Prosthecobacter sp.: one gene and its partner. Each later gene encodes a partner of the first gene's protein in a complex. Links are inferred from orthologs where the notes say so. Each region holds a gene or a part of one and is shown on either strand. Other genes may lie near its edges.

What was found.
Region 2: the proteins of accC (region 1) and accD are in contact, whole or in part, in a solved structure (PDB 8UXZ), measured with the Escherichia coli proteins. The link is inferred for Prosthecobacter sp. from one-to-one orthologs.

What each region holds. Positions count from the first base shown.
Region 1 is NZ_JAXMIH010000010.1:245,657-251,948, forward strand. What follows is about bases 1,988-4,858. They hold accC (acetyl-CoA carboxylase biotin carboxylase subunit), read left to right. Parts: upstream 1,988-2,677; coding sequence 2,678-4,039; downstream 4,040-4,858. Other genes in these bases: accB (acetyl-CoA carboxylase biotin carboxyl carrier protein), read left to right, coding at 2,034-2,582; lepB (signal peptidase I), read right to left, coding at 4,083-4,858. In the rest of the region: molecular chaperone HtpG, read right to left, coding at 1-1,318; U1A53_RS13585 (YidB family protein), read left to right, coding at 1,460-1,897; more of lepB, read right to left, coding at 4,859-5,297; U1A53_RS13605 (ACT domain-containing protein), read right to left, coding at 5,370-5,774; U1A53_RS13610 (histidine decarboxylase), read right to left, coding at 5,771-6,292. UniProt on the Escherichia coli protein: This protein is a component of the acetyl coenzyme A carboxylase complex; first, biotin carboxylase catalyzes the carboxylation of the carrier protein and then the transcarboxylase transfers the carboxyl group to form malonyl-CoA.
Region 2 is NZ_JAXMIH010000006.1:16,646-22,892, reverse strand. Bases 2,291-5,116 are described here. They hold accD (acetyl-CoA carboxylase, carboxyltransferase subunit beta), read left to right. Parts: upstream 2,291-3,193; coding sequence 3,194-4,039; downstream 4,040-5,116. Other genes in these bases: U1A53_RS02905 (hypothetical protein), read right to left, coding at 4,845-5,116; U1A53_RS02910 (hypothetical protein), read right to left, coding at 4,197-4,640; U1A53_RS02920 (ComF family protein), read left to right, coding at 2,291-3,050. Also shown: U1A53_RS02935 (hypothetical protein), read left to right, coding at 1-121; U1A53_RS02930 (transglutaminase-like domain-containing protein), read right to left, coding at 118-960; purT (formate-dependent phosphoribosylglycinamide formyltransferase), read right to left, coding at 1,009-2,190; more of U1A53_RS02920, read left to right, coding at 2,244-2,290; more of U1A53_RS02905, read right to left, coding at 5,117-5,492; U1A53_RS02900 (hypothetical protein), read right to left, coding at 5,718-6,164.

The DNA of each region.
Region 1 (6,292 bases):
TGCCCTTGGCTTTGAAGGCTTCGAGATACGGGCCGCTTTCAATGGCGGCGCGGGACGGAGCAACTTGGTAGTAGATGGCCTTCTGTTCGCTGGTCATGCGCTTCACATAGTCGGCGAGACCGACGGTTTCGCCGGTCTGGGTCATGCTGGATTCAAAGCGCAGCAGCTTGGCGATTGAGTCGCGATTCGTGTGGTCCGTGGCGACGCCTTCTTTGAAGAAGCGGCTGAAGCTCGCATAGAATTCGTTGTACTTCTTCGCGTCGTCGCTGGCTTCCTTGTCGAGGTGTTTGATGAGGCGTTTGACGACGACATCACCGATTTTGCGCACGAGGGCGCTGTCCTGCATGCTCTCGCGGGAGATGTTCAGCGGCAGGTCCTCGCTATCGATGACGCCACGGACGAAGCGCATCCATTCCGGCAGGAGTTTCTTCGGTTTGGGGTCGATGAGGACTTTTTTGCAATAGAGGGCCACACCGGGCTCCATCTGGCCCATGCCAAAGGATTCCATGTTCTGCGTTGGCGTGAAGAGCAGCGCGTTGATGGCAATGGGCGACTCGGCCTGGAAATGCAGGCGGTAGCTGGGATCATCGAAGGCGTGGGCGGTGAACTTGTAGAACTCGTTGTACTGCTCGTCGGTGATGCCGTCTTTCGATTTGAGCCAGAGGGCTTCCACCGTGTTGACGCGCTCGCCATTGAGCAGGAGCGGGAAGCTGACGAAGTTCGAGTGTTTCTCGATGATCTGCTTCACCGTGTGCTGCTTGGCGAAGTCGGCGGCGTCTTCCTTGAGATGGAGGACGATTTTGCAGCCGCGCTTCTGATCGACGGATTCATCAATCGTGTAGCTGCTGGCGCCGTCGCTGGTCCAGACGAGGTGCTCGCCCTCGTTGCGCCAAGAATGCGTGTGAACCTCGACTTTGTCCGCGACCATGAAGGCGGAGTAGAAGCCGACGCCGAACTGGCCGATGAGCTGCGCGTCGTTTTGCTTGCCTGCATTCTTCAGCGCGGCGGCGAAGGCCTTCGAGCCCGAGTGGGCGATGGTGCCGAGGTTTTCGACGAGTTCAGCGCGTGTCATACCGATGCCGGTGTCGGCGATGGTGAGAGTGCGGGCGGCCTCATCGGTGGTGATGCTGATTTGCAGTTCGGCGGCGGCATCAAAGATGTCCTTCTCCGTGAGCTGGGTGAGGCGCATCTTTTCCATCGCGTCGGCGGCGTTGGACACCAGTTCGCGGATGAAGATCTCGCGGTCGGTGTAGAGGCTGTGGATGACGATATCGAGGACTTGTTTGACTTCGGCCTGGAATTCGTGGGTTTGGCTCATGGTGATGATTTTTGGGGTTGGGGGTGGGGAGAGTAGCGGGTGGAAATGCGTGGTCAAGGCTTCGCGGGTCAAGAAGGCATCCGTGGCGGAAGGCGAAGCCACCTTGACTTTGAAATCCCCTCCCCCACACTCCGCACACTCATGGGACTCCTCGATTCACTCGCCAAAAACGCGCTGGGCGGCATGCTCGGCGGTGCCTCCAAACAAGATCCGGCCACGATGCTTTCCGGCCTTCTCAACGACGCAGGCGGCCTGCAAGGACTGATGGGGCAGTTTCAAAAGGCCGGTTTTGGTGATCAATTCGCCTCGTGGGTCTCCGCAGGCGCGAATCAGCCCATCGAAGCGGAACAACTGCAAAAGGCTGTGGGTGCGGATGAGATTCAGCGGCTCGCCAGCAAGGTGGGCATGCAGACCCACACCGTGCTGCCGCTGCTCGCGCAGTTCCTGCCACAGGTGATCGACAAGCTCACTCCCAAGGGCCAGATCGACGACAATCTCCCCAGCGGCAGCCAGATTCAAAGTGCGTTGACCAGCGTGATCAGCAGCAGTTTCAGCGGATTGTTTGGCGGTAAACGCTGAGAGCCACAGGACGACGATGGCTGCCAGGGGCACAAACAAGCCCGGCCGGCGCCTTGAAAGTCAAGAGTGCCTTTGTGGTTGCCACGGGCGGGGGAGTTTGTAGTATCGGGGCGTCCGTTGACACACTCCTCCCGACATGGCCAAACGCACCACCTCCAAACCAGCCTCTCCCGCCGCCTCCGCACCTTCTTGCGCCTACGATCTGAAACAGATACGCGAGATCGTCGGACTGATGGCCGAGAACAACCTGACCTATTTCCACAGCGAGCAAAAGGACGCCAAACTTGAGCTGCGCCGTGGTTCTGACCTGGAGTCCGTCAAGGAGCTGCTCAAATGCATGCCCGTGGCCTCCGCCGCTCCTGTTTCCATGTCTGCTCCTGCAGCCCCTGCCCTTGCTGCAGTTCCTGCCGCCAGCATTGCGGCACCTGCAGCCGGCTCCGATCCCGTCGGTCCCACCATCAATTCCCCCATGGTCGGCACCTTCTACCGCTGCGCCGCCCCAGGTGAAAAGTCCTTCGCCAACATTGGCGACATCGTGGACGAAAACAGTAACGTCTGCATCATCGAGGCCATGAAGGTTATGAACGAGATCAAGGCCGAAGCCCGCGGCACCATTGCCCGCGTCCTCGTGGAAGATGGCAAACCCGTCCAATACGGTCAGCCTCTGTTTGAGTTGAAGGCATAGGGCAAAGGGCAAAGGGCGTAGAGTCCTGCCCACACCACCCATACCCGCATCACACTTTCTCCTTCGCTCTAAGCCCTCAGCCCTTCGCTTTTCGCATGTTCAAAAAAGTTCTCGTCGCCAACCGTGGTGAAATCGCCCTCCGCGTCATTCGCGCCTGCAAGGAACTCGATGTCAAAACGGTCGCCGTCTATTCCGAGGCCGATGTCGATTCGATGCACGTTCACCTCGCCGATGAGGCCATTTGCATCGGTCCCGGCCCGAGCAGCGAAAGCTACCTGAAGATGAGCCGCATCATCAGCGCGGCCGAGATCGCCAACGTCGATGCCATCCACCCCGGCTACGGTTTCCTCTCCGAAAAAGCGGAATTCGCCGAAGTCTGCGACAAGTGCAAAATCAAGTTCATCGGCCCTTCCGCTCGCGTCATCGCCATGATGGGTGACAAGAACGTGGCGCGTGAAACTGCCCTGAAAGCCGGCATGCCGATCACCCCTGGCTCCGACGGCATCATCCACACCGAGGAAGAAGCCCTCGAATGGGCGCGCAAGATTGGTTACCCGGTCATGGTCAAGGCCAGCGCCGGTGGCGGTGGGCGCGGCATGCGCCCGGTGCTCAACGAGGCCACTCTGGGCTCCAGCTTCCAAGCCGCCTCCCTGGAAGCCATGAAATGCTTTGGCGACGGCTCCATGTACATGGAAAAGCTCGTCGAAAAACCCCACCACATCGAGTTTCAGGTCGTCGCCGACTCTCACGGCAACGTGGTGCATCTCGGCGAGCGCGACTGCTCCATGCAGCGCCGCAATCAGAAGATCATCGAGGAATGCCCCTCCCCAAAAATCTCCCAAAAAATGCGTAAGCGCATGGGCGATGCCACGGTGAAGCTCTGCAAAGAAATCGGCTACGAGAACTGCGGCACCATCGAGTTCCTCGTCGATAACAAGTGCGAGAACTTCTACTTCATGGAGATGAACACCCGCATCCAGGTGGAGCATCCGATCACTGAGGAGGTTTATGGCTGCGACTTGATCAAGGAGCAGATCCGCATCGCCGCCGGCCTGCCGCTCAGCGAGCACGTCGTGAATGCCCAGCCTCGCGGCCACGCCATCGAGTGCCGCATCAATGCCGAGGATCCTTCCCGCAACTTCGCCCCCAGCCCTGGCAAGATCACGCTCTGGTACACCTCGGGTGGCCGTGGCGTCCGCGTCGATACGCACGTCTATTCCGGCTACTCCGTACCGCCGTATTATGATTCGATGATCGCCAAGCTCATTGTCACCGGCGCCACCCGCGACATCGCCATCCGCCGGATGCGCCGTGCGCTGGGCGAGTTCACTGTCGAAGGCATCAAGACCACGATTCCGCTGCAAAGCCAGATCCTGACCACCTCCGACTTCCAGCACGGCCAGTACGACATCACCTGGGTGGAAAGCTTCCTGCGCCAGGAAGGGATGAAAGCATAGAGTCCTGAGATTGAAGCGGACCAGTTCGTCCGCTTTTCCATTGTTATCGAATCACGCCCCAGTTTCGACCCAGCGGAAAATAGCAGAACAAAGCCGGGCCGACGAGATTGCGTTCCGGCACCGTGCCCCAGTAGCGGCTGTCTGAGCTGTTGTAGCTGTTGTCGCCCATGGCCCAGTATTCACGTGCACCATCACGCGCGCTCAGTTCCCGCACTCTGCCGTCAGACAAAATGCCGAAGTTGCCGTAGCCTTTGTAGGGTTCTTCCATGGCACCCACACGCTTCATGCCGAATTCCTCGGCGGGCTTGCCATTGATCCACAGCACCGGAGATTTGACCTCCAGCCGGTCCCCTGGCACACCCACAAGCCGTTTGATGTAATGCTGGGAGCCTTGCTCGACTGGCACGTTCATGTAAGGGCTGCGAATGTTCTGTGTGGTGAAGACAAACACCTCCCCACGCACCGGACGCCGGAAGTGGTAGGAAAACTTGTTCACCAGCACATGATCGCCGGTGTCGAGCGTACCCCGCGCGAGCAACTGCCCCTCTTTGATCTCTTTGCCGCCAAGATCCCAGATGGAACGCACGATCTGGGCATCGGGGGTGATCTGATTGCCGTCGTTCGAGATTTGGGCACCTGCATAATACAGCAGCCCCAGATTGAACTCGGGATCGGTTGCCAATTGGCGTATCGGAGCCCAGATCCAGATATTATGCCCGTCTTCAAAGTGGAGACGACAGTGGGTGAAAAAGCCCATGAAGCCATGCTCCGTCAGCGGCTCTTCACGGCGCAGACGTCCGGAATGATTCGCCACGACATTGATGTAACTGCGCCCAGCCACGTAATCCTTGCACTGCTGGAAGAAGCCTGGGGAGACGTCCTTCTCGGTATGATTCGCCACGATGCCGTACAGCGTCGGTTGCATGGAGCCGGTGGGGATCTTGAACGGCTGCGCAATGTAGCTGCGGATGCCCAGCGCGATGACGATGGCGACGAAAAACACCTCCACGTTGTCGGCAATGTCCGACTGCTCGGCATGTGGCAGCGCTTTTTCGCAGGCTTTGTTGATCTCGTCGTTCAACGTTGCGATACGCGCCTTGTCCTTCGATCTCATCGCATCCTCCAGGCTCGTACGCAGGGTCGTGATCTCATCCAGTTTCGCCTGGGGCAGGATGTCGCGCTTGTAGTTGATGAAGCGTGTCACCCCCTTGTGCAGGAGTTTGGCGTGCTTGAGGTAGCGTGGGGTGAGGAAGAACATGGGGCTAAAGGCCCGATACTAGGGCGTGTCGGGCAATGCTCAAGTTCTGTCGTCCGCCCTGAATGATTTGATTCAGCCTGGCGGCTCGACCACGAGCACATCGCGCAGCACCTCGGCGGCACGGGCGTTGTCGGAGCACACCAGGCTGGCGGTGGTCTTGTCCGCCTCCCGCCGCAGGATGTGCATGGAGCGCAGGTCGATCCCGGCGTCCTTCAACCGCATGGCGACGGTGGCAAGTGCACCTGGCTTGTCCTCCAGCCGCACCAGCAGGGTGTCCTGGGTGATGACGCGGAAACCCTGCTCACTGAGGGCGCGTAGCGCTTCATCATAGCGGTCCACGCTGAGAACGACGAGGCCATGATCCGCCACGCCCTCGATGTCGATCTCCTCGATGTTGATGCCATGCGCGGCAAGACAAGCGGTGAGCCTGGCGGCGATGCCAAGCTCGTTCGGCACAAGGACGGTGAGCTGTTTCATGACGATGGTTCCCGGTTCTCGGCTCTCGGTTCGCAGTTCACCGCAGCGGCAAAGTCGGTGACGAAGGCGTCGATGACGGCGGTGGTGACGTGGGGCATGACGATGAGATGCGCGATGTTTTTGCGCGGAGCGATGATCCACCGCGCCATGACGGCGGCCGGGGGGCGTGGGAAGACGACCGTGATGGAATTCGGGTGCCGCCAAGCCTCAATGCCCTGCGCGCGGAGCTGCTGCACGGCGTATCCGGCACGCTGGAGGCTGCCCTGCACCATGGCGCGAAGCCCGGCCGTGCCAAGGGTGCGCAAGCGGTGCCAGAGCATGAGCGGGGCGAAGGCACTACGCGAACCGGCGATAGTCGTGTCCAACGCGCCAATGTACTCGATCGATCGAGCGATACGATCCACATGGGCCTTGCGGGCGAGCACCACGCCGCAGGGAATGGGAGCACCGAGCATCTTGTGACCGCTGATGGAGATGCTGTCCGCGCCATCAGCGAAGTTCCAAGGCTGCGGTTCATC
Region 2 (6,247 bases), on another replicon or contig:
GTTCAAGCGTAACTTCGGCCAGGTGCTTGACCGCAAAGCGCTGGCCGATGACGCCCAATACGCCGAGTTCCTTGCCTCGCCCGAATTCGCCGCTTGGGAAAAGGAACTCGCCGCGCCTTAATCTTCCATCAGCTTCACGGCAAGACGGCGCATGAACTGGCGCTCATGGAGGAGGCCGAGGCGTTCGTAAGCTTCATCAAGGTTGCGCAGGATGCGCAGCAGGGTGCCGTCGGCGGTGGCGGATTCCCGGATCAGGTCTTCCATGCCGGGATTGGCGGCGGGATGGTGTTTGGCCACGTCGGCGGCCAGCATGAAGCGGCCGCGGTTGAAACAATCCACCAGCCACGTTTGTTCGCGGTAGGTGACACGGGAGAGGAAATGGCCGGGGAAGTTGCAGCCTTCGACTTCGAGGCCAAAACGCTGCCCCAGCAGGCGGTAGAGACAGCACAGGCTGATCGGATTGCCCAGGCCGGTGTCCAGCACCCAGAACAGGTTGCTGTTCGCGGGCGAGTAGTAGTCTTTGCTGTTGCCTCGGAAACGCGTGATGCCGCCATGCGGCGCGAACAGCCATTGCGAGAGTTCGTGCGCATCCATGCGACCCTGCTCGGCAAACCCCTCCTCGGCCATCGCGTCGAGACGTTTCGCCAGGTTGGAGGATTGCGTCTTCCAACCGTTCAGGAAGGCGGAAAGCTGGCTCAGGCCCTCCTCAAGCTGCGCGTCCGGGCCTTCCATCCAGCGCCAGCGCATCCAGGTTTCTTCCAACTCGGTGCGGCGTGCCGGTTCGAGCATTTGCGCCACAAGTCGCTCTTCATCGGCGGTGAGCGGCGTCTCCAGCGTCTCAATGTGTTGCGGCAGTTCCCGCCGCATGCCGGTCAGCTCCTGCTTCACTGCCTGACGCACCACCTCCGACTCGTCGTCGAGCAGTTTGATCAGGTGGCTCAGATGAGCGGTGGCAGGCATGGCACGGTGTTAACATGACCCGCCCATCGGGCGCAATCATGAATTGCATCACAGCCGGATTTGCATCGCTTTCGCCGCTCGGTGGGCCTTGGCGCGGGCTTCGTTGATGGTCTTGGCACGGGCGAGGGTCACGGCCATGCGGCGCTGGCCGCTGACGTTCGGTTTGCCGAAGAGGCGGATCTGGGTGTCGGGCTCGGCGAGGACTTTGTCGAGCTTGCCGAACTGAACCTGGGATGATTCACCCGCGACGAGCACAGCGCAGCTCGCGCTGGGGCCGTGCTGGTGGATGTTGGGAATGGGAAGACCGAGGATGGCGCGCACATGGAGCGCGAACTCGCTCAAGTCCTGCGAGATGAGCGTGACGAGGCCGGTGTCATGCGGACGCGGGGAGACTTCGCTGAAGATGACATGGTCGCCTTTGATGAACATCTCGACGCCGAAGAGCCCGCGGCCGCCGAGCGCCTCCGTGATCGCCCCGGCCATCTGTTCGGCGGCTTTGAGCGCTTTTTTGGACATCGGATGCGGCTGCCAGGACTCGCGGTAGTCGCCTTTGATCTGCGTGTGGCCCACGGGGGCGCAGAACGACGTGCCGCCGACGTGGCGCACGGTCAGCATGGTGATCTCGTAGTCGAACTCGACGAAGCCTTCGACGATGACTTTGCCCTTGCCCGCGCGTCCGCCTTCCTGGGCGTATTTCCAGGCCTTGGCGATGTCGCTCTTCTTTTTCACCACGCTCTGGCCCTTGCCGGAACTGCTCATGATCGGCTTCACGACGCAGGGCATGCCGATTTTTTCAATCGCCGCCCGGAACTCCTCTTCAGTGGCCGCAAACACATACGGCGAGGTCTTGAGGCCGAGTTCTTCAGCGGCAAGACGGCGAATGCCTTCACGGTTCATCGTGAGTTTGGCCGCACGGGCGGTGGGGACGACGCGATAGCCTTCCTGTTCCAGTTCCAGCAGCGTGTCGGTGGCGATGGCCTCGATCTCGGGGACGATGCAGTTGGGCTTTTCGACTTCCACGAGGCGGCGCAGCGCCTCGCCATCGAGCATCGAAACGATGTGGCTGCGGTGGGCCACCTGCATGGCCGGGGCGTTGGCATAACGGTCCACGGCGATCACCTCGCAGCCGAGGCGTTGCAGTTCGATGACGACTTCCTTGCCCAGCTCGCCGGAGCCGAGGAGCATGACTTTCGTTGCGGTGGAGGAGAGGGGGGTGCCGATGCGTGCCATGCGGGCAATTAGGCTCGCAGTTGGCTTGCTGCAAATCGCCATTAACTTCAGCCATGCCCTTTCCTGGCCCACCCGCCGAATCACGTCTGCAACGAATGTTGCAGACGGCGTGGGCGGCCGTGGTGGATCTGGTTTATCCGCGTTTGTGCAGCGTTTGCCGCATACCACTGCCGCAGGAGACACCGCGTTCTGGTGCACAGGCCTGGTTTTGCCGCAGTTGTGAGGAATCGCTGCCGCTGGTGGAGCCGCCTTACTGCAAGGTATGCGGCGAGGTGTATGACGGAGCTTTTACGAACGAGTTCCGCTGCATGAACTGTAGCGGGCGGAAATTGGAGTTTGAGTTCGCCGTGGCGGCCTGTCGTGCCGAGGAGGCGATGCGGGAGCTGATTCATCAGTTCAAGTATGACCGCCGCCTGCATCTGCGTGGGGCGCTGGCCACGCTGATGCTGCGGGTGCTGGAGGAGCCCCGGCTGGCGCGGGAAAATCTCGCGGATTGGCTGCTGGTGCCGGTGCCGCTGCATCGCAGCCGCGAGCTGGACCGGGAGTTCAACCAAAGCTGGGAGCTGTGCCAGCGGCTCTCGCAGTTGACCGGTATTCCTGCTGCGAAAGCGCTGGTGCGCGTCCGTGCGACCGAGACGCAGGCGAATCTGGATCGCGACGAGCGGCTGCGGAACCTGCGCGGGGCATTTGCTTTGCCCAAACCACGGCCTTGGCAGCGCCCAACCGACCTTCAGGGCCGCCGCATTCTCCTGGTGGACGATGTTTTCACCACGGGAGCGACGACCAGCGAGTGCGCCCGAATTTTGCGACGTGAGGGCGGGGTAGAAAAAGTGGTGGTCATCACCGCGGCACGCGGCTAGGATCGGCCCCGCGTCCGGCTCTCGCCGGGCCTGACAGTGCGAACGCCGGGTGGTTTTCCTTCCGGCAACTCCTGCGACATGCCACTCGGGGAGACGCTCTATCAGGTCCGTCATCGCAGGACGTCCACACCGATTGACCTACCATGGGATTTTTCAAAAAACGCTCTGTTGACGATTTAGGCGAGAAGAAACGCGACATGCCGGAAGGCCTCTGGACGAAGTGCCCCTCGTGCAACGAAAGCCTGTTTGAGCAGGCGCTCTCCAAAAACCTCCGCGTCTGCACGAACTGCGGCTATCATTTCACCATCGGCTCCGACGAGCGCATCGCCAGCCTGGTGGACGAGGGCAGCTTCGTCGAGATGGACAAGCATCTCGATTCTGTGAACGCCCTCGGCTTCAAAGGCTACCTCGACAAGGTGAAGGCCTACCAGGCCAAGACCGGGCTCACCGAGGCCGTCGTCACCGGCCACGCCACCATCGAGGGCATCGCCGTCCTGGTCGCCATCATGGACTTCCGCTTCCTCGGTGCCAGCATGGGCAGCGTCGTGGGGGAAAAAATCACCCGCGCCATCGAGGCCGCCACCGCCGAGCGCAAGCCGGTCATCGTCTTCTCCGCCTCCGGCGGCGCCCGCATGCACGAGGGCATCCTCAGCCTCATGCAGATGGCCAAGACCAGCGGTGCCCTCGCCCGCCACTCGGAAGCCCGCCTGCCCTACATCTCCGTGCTCACGCACCCGACCACCGGCGGCGTCACCGCCAGCTTCGCCACCCTCGGCGACATCATCATCGCCGAGCCGAAGTGCATGATCGGCTTCGCCGGACCGCGTGTGGTGAAGGAAACCACCCATGCCGACCTCCCTCCCGGCTTCCAGACCGCCGAGTTCATGATGCAGCACGGCCTCGTCGATATGATCGTGGACCGCAAGGACATGCGCCCCACGCTGGCGAAGGTGCTGCGCTACCTGGCCGGAGTGAAGGCAAGTGCCTGACGGCTTCGGGATCAACCGAGCCTGCATGCCGCTGCGGATGATCTCAGGTCATTCGGCCACGCCTCCAATGCTCAACCCGGCTGCTTGTGTTCTTCGCGATTTGGGTTGTCAGCCAGTTGCAGCCCGACCCCGTTTCCCCTATTGGTGGCGCGCGGGTTCATTTTTCATTTTTTGGTTCGATGAAAAAGTGTTTGGCACCATCAAATGGAAACTCTCTTTTTAAGAGCCCAGCGTCAGTCGCAACTACAGCACCATCTTTTTTAACACCAAGTATTCTTTTATAATATATATCTTGTGGATCAGACAACAACGCTGCCTTCTCGTCTTCTACGATCCATACTCGATTTTTTGGCCCTTGAATAGAAACCCAAAATCCGACCCTTTCTTGGTGGTGCGCTACCAGCTCATAAACTGCTTTATCTACTGGCACTTTTTCTTCGATACCTTTGCTCAAAATATGTTCGTTCACCTCTCGTAAGAGGGCGATTCTCACATTATCCAAGGCCGAGGCCTTCCGAACCGTGCTTCCACTTCCCCGACGCCCACAGTCGACAAATAGAGAACACATTGCAATGCCGGCCAATACAAGTGACGTCTTCATAGCTATTTCAGAGGGGAAACGGGGTCCGGGTGCAAATTCTTGACGGTGGGTTGATGTTCATAGCTCAGACGAAGCGGCGGTCATAACTTCATTTTCCCAAATTGGCTGGCACGTCCCGCGCTATTGGTTGGCTCGTGGGTTCATCTGCCATTGGTTGGCATCCGGTGACATCTGCCGCTTCCCGCTATTGGTTGGCGTACGGGTTCATTTTTCAGTTTGAATGAATAGATCTGCTCCGTTTTTTTCGAGCAACTCGATTGCTGATTTCATTTTTGCACCAATGTCAACATTCACAATAATGAAGCTAGCCTTGAGCACGATGACTTGCTGAGGATGTGCGTCGATCCACTCCTTCGGCAACCCAAGCGTATTTAGCGTGGGAAACTTTAGATGTATTTTCGCCATATCAATTTCGCGCTTCCTCCCGAAAAAAGCATCTGGATCACCTATCTCCAATCGCTCGGCTAATCCCATGATTGGCAAAACGTCGATTGTCGCTCCAGATGTGTTGGCAAAAATTGAGAGCGTGGCAAGAGGCAGGTGGGCTAGGGAGCTCAAAGCACCAGCTTTGACCTCTTCACATGAAATCCAGAGGAATAGTTCGTTGAGTTTCCTGAACGGCAACCCTTGAAGCACTACCCAATCGCTTCCAATGGGCAATGTGAGTGCAACGACTTGTAGTGAATAGACGGAATCGGCATCCAGCTTTGCGGACAAATCAGCGAGCGAGGTATGTGGTAGTACTCGCCGGTGTGGAGACATTACCACAATGCGTTTTTCATTCTCCGCAATGCATTCATTAGCGGTGCCCGAAAAAATGAGCAGCAATAAAAGAGAATATGTGTGTTTCAAGAACATCGCAAGCCTCCACTCAAGGAAACGGGGTGAAACGGGCCTGGGTGAAGTGTGTTTGTGGCAAAAAACCGCTGTTGATACAAGAAAAAAGAGGGCGCACGCCGCTGCGGATGATCTCAGATCATTCGGCCCCGCCTCCCATGGGGAACCCGGCCGCTTGCGTTCTTCTCGATTTGGTTTGTCAGCCAGTTGCACACCGACCCCGTTTTCCCATTTCCTTTTCTAAAACACATCCAGCACCACAAAGCATCGGCTTCCGGCCTTCACCGTGAACACTTCAGTCAGCAGGCCCTTGCCTTCGCCATTGCAGACCACGGCATTCTTCCAGTCCACCGGCGGCTGAATGCAGCCGTCCATCAGCGGGCGGATGCGCTCTGCAAAGAATCTGGCATGATTTTCATTCTCAAAGTCAACCGGATGAAAAGCCACACCTCCCTTGTCAGCATCCAGGATGTCTCCGGCCGCGCACTCAAAAACATGCCTGTTCTCCCGGAAATGCCCCGTCGAAAACAGCAGCCGGCAGTGATGAGCCTGCGAAATCACCCGGGCATCGATCAGGCGGCCCAAAGTGCGGCCCTCATGCCCCCGCATCACCCACAGCCACCACGTGCCCATGAGTAACAAAAACGCCACCAGGATTCGCGCCGCAGTTTTCCATCTGGAACTCATTTCAACCCATCATCCCGCTCCGCAGCGCATCCGTCAAGGCGGGTGCAAATTCTTGACAGTGGTCACGGTGCTCATGATTCGGA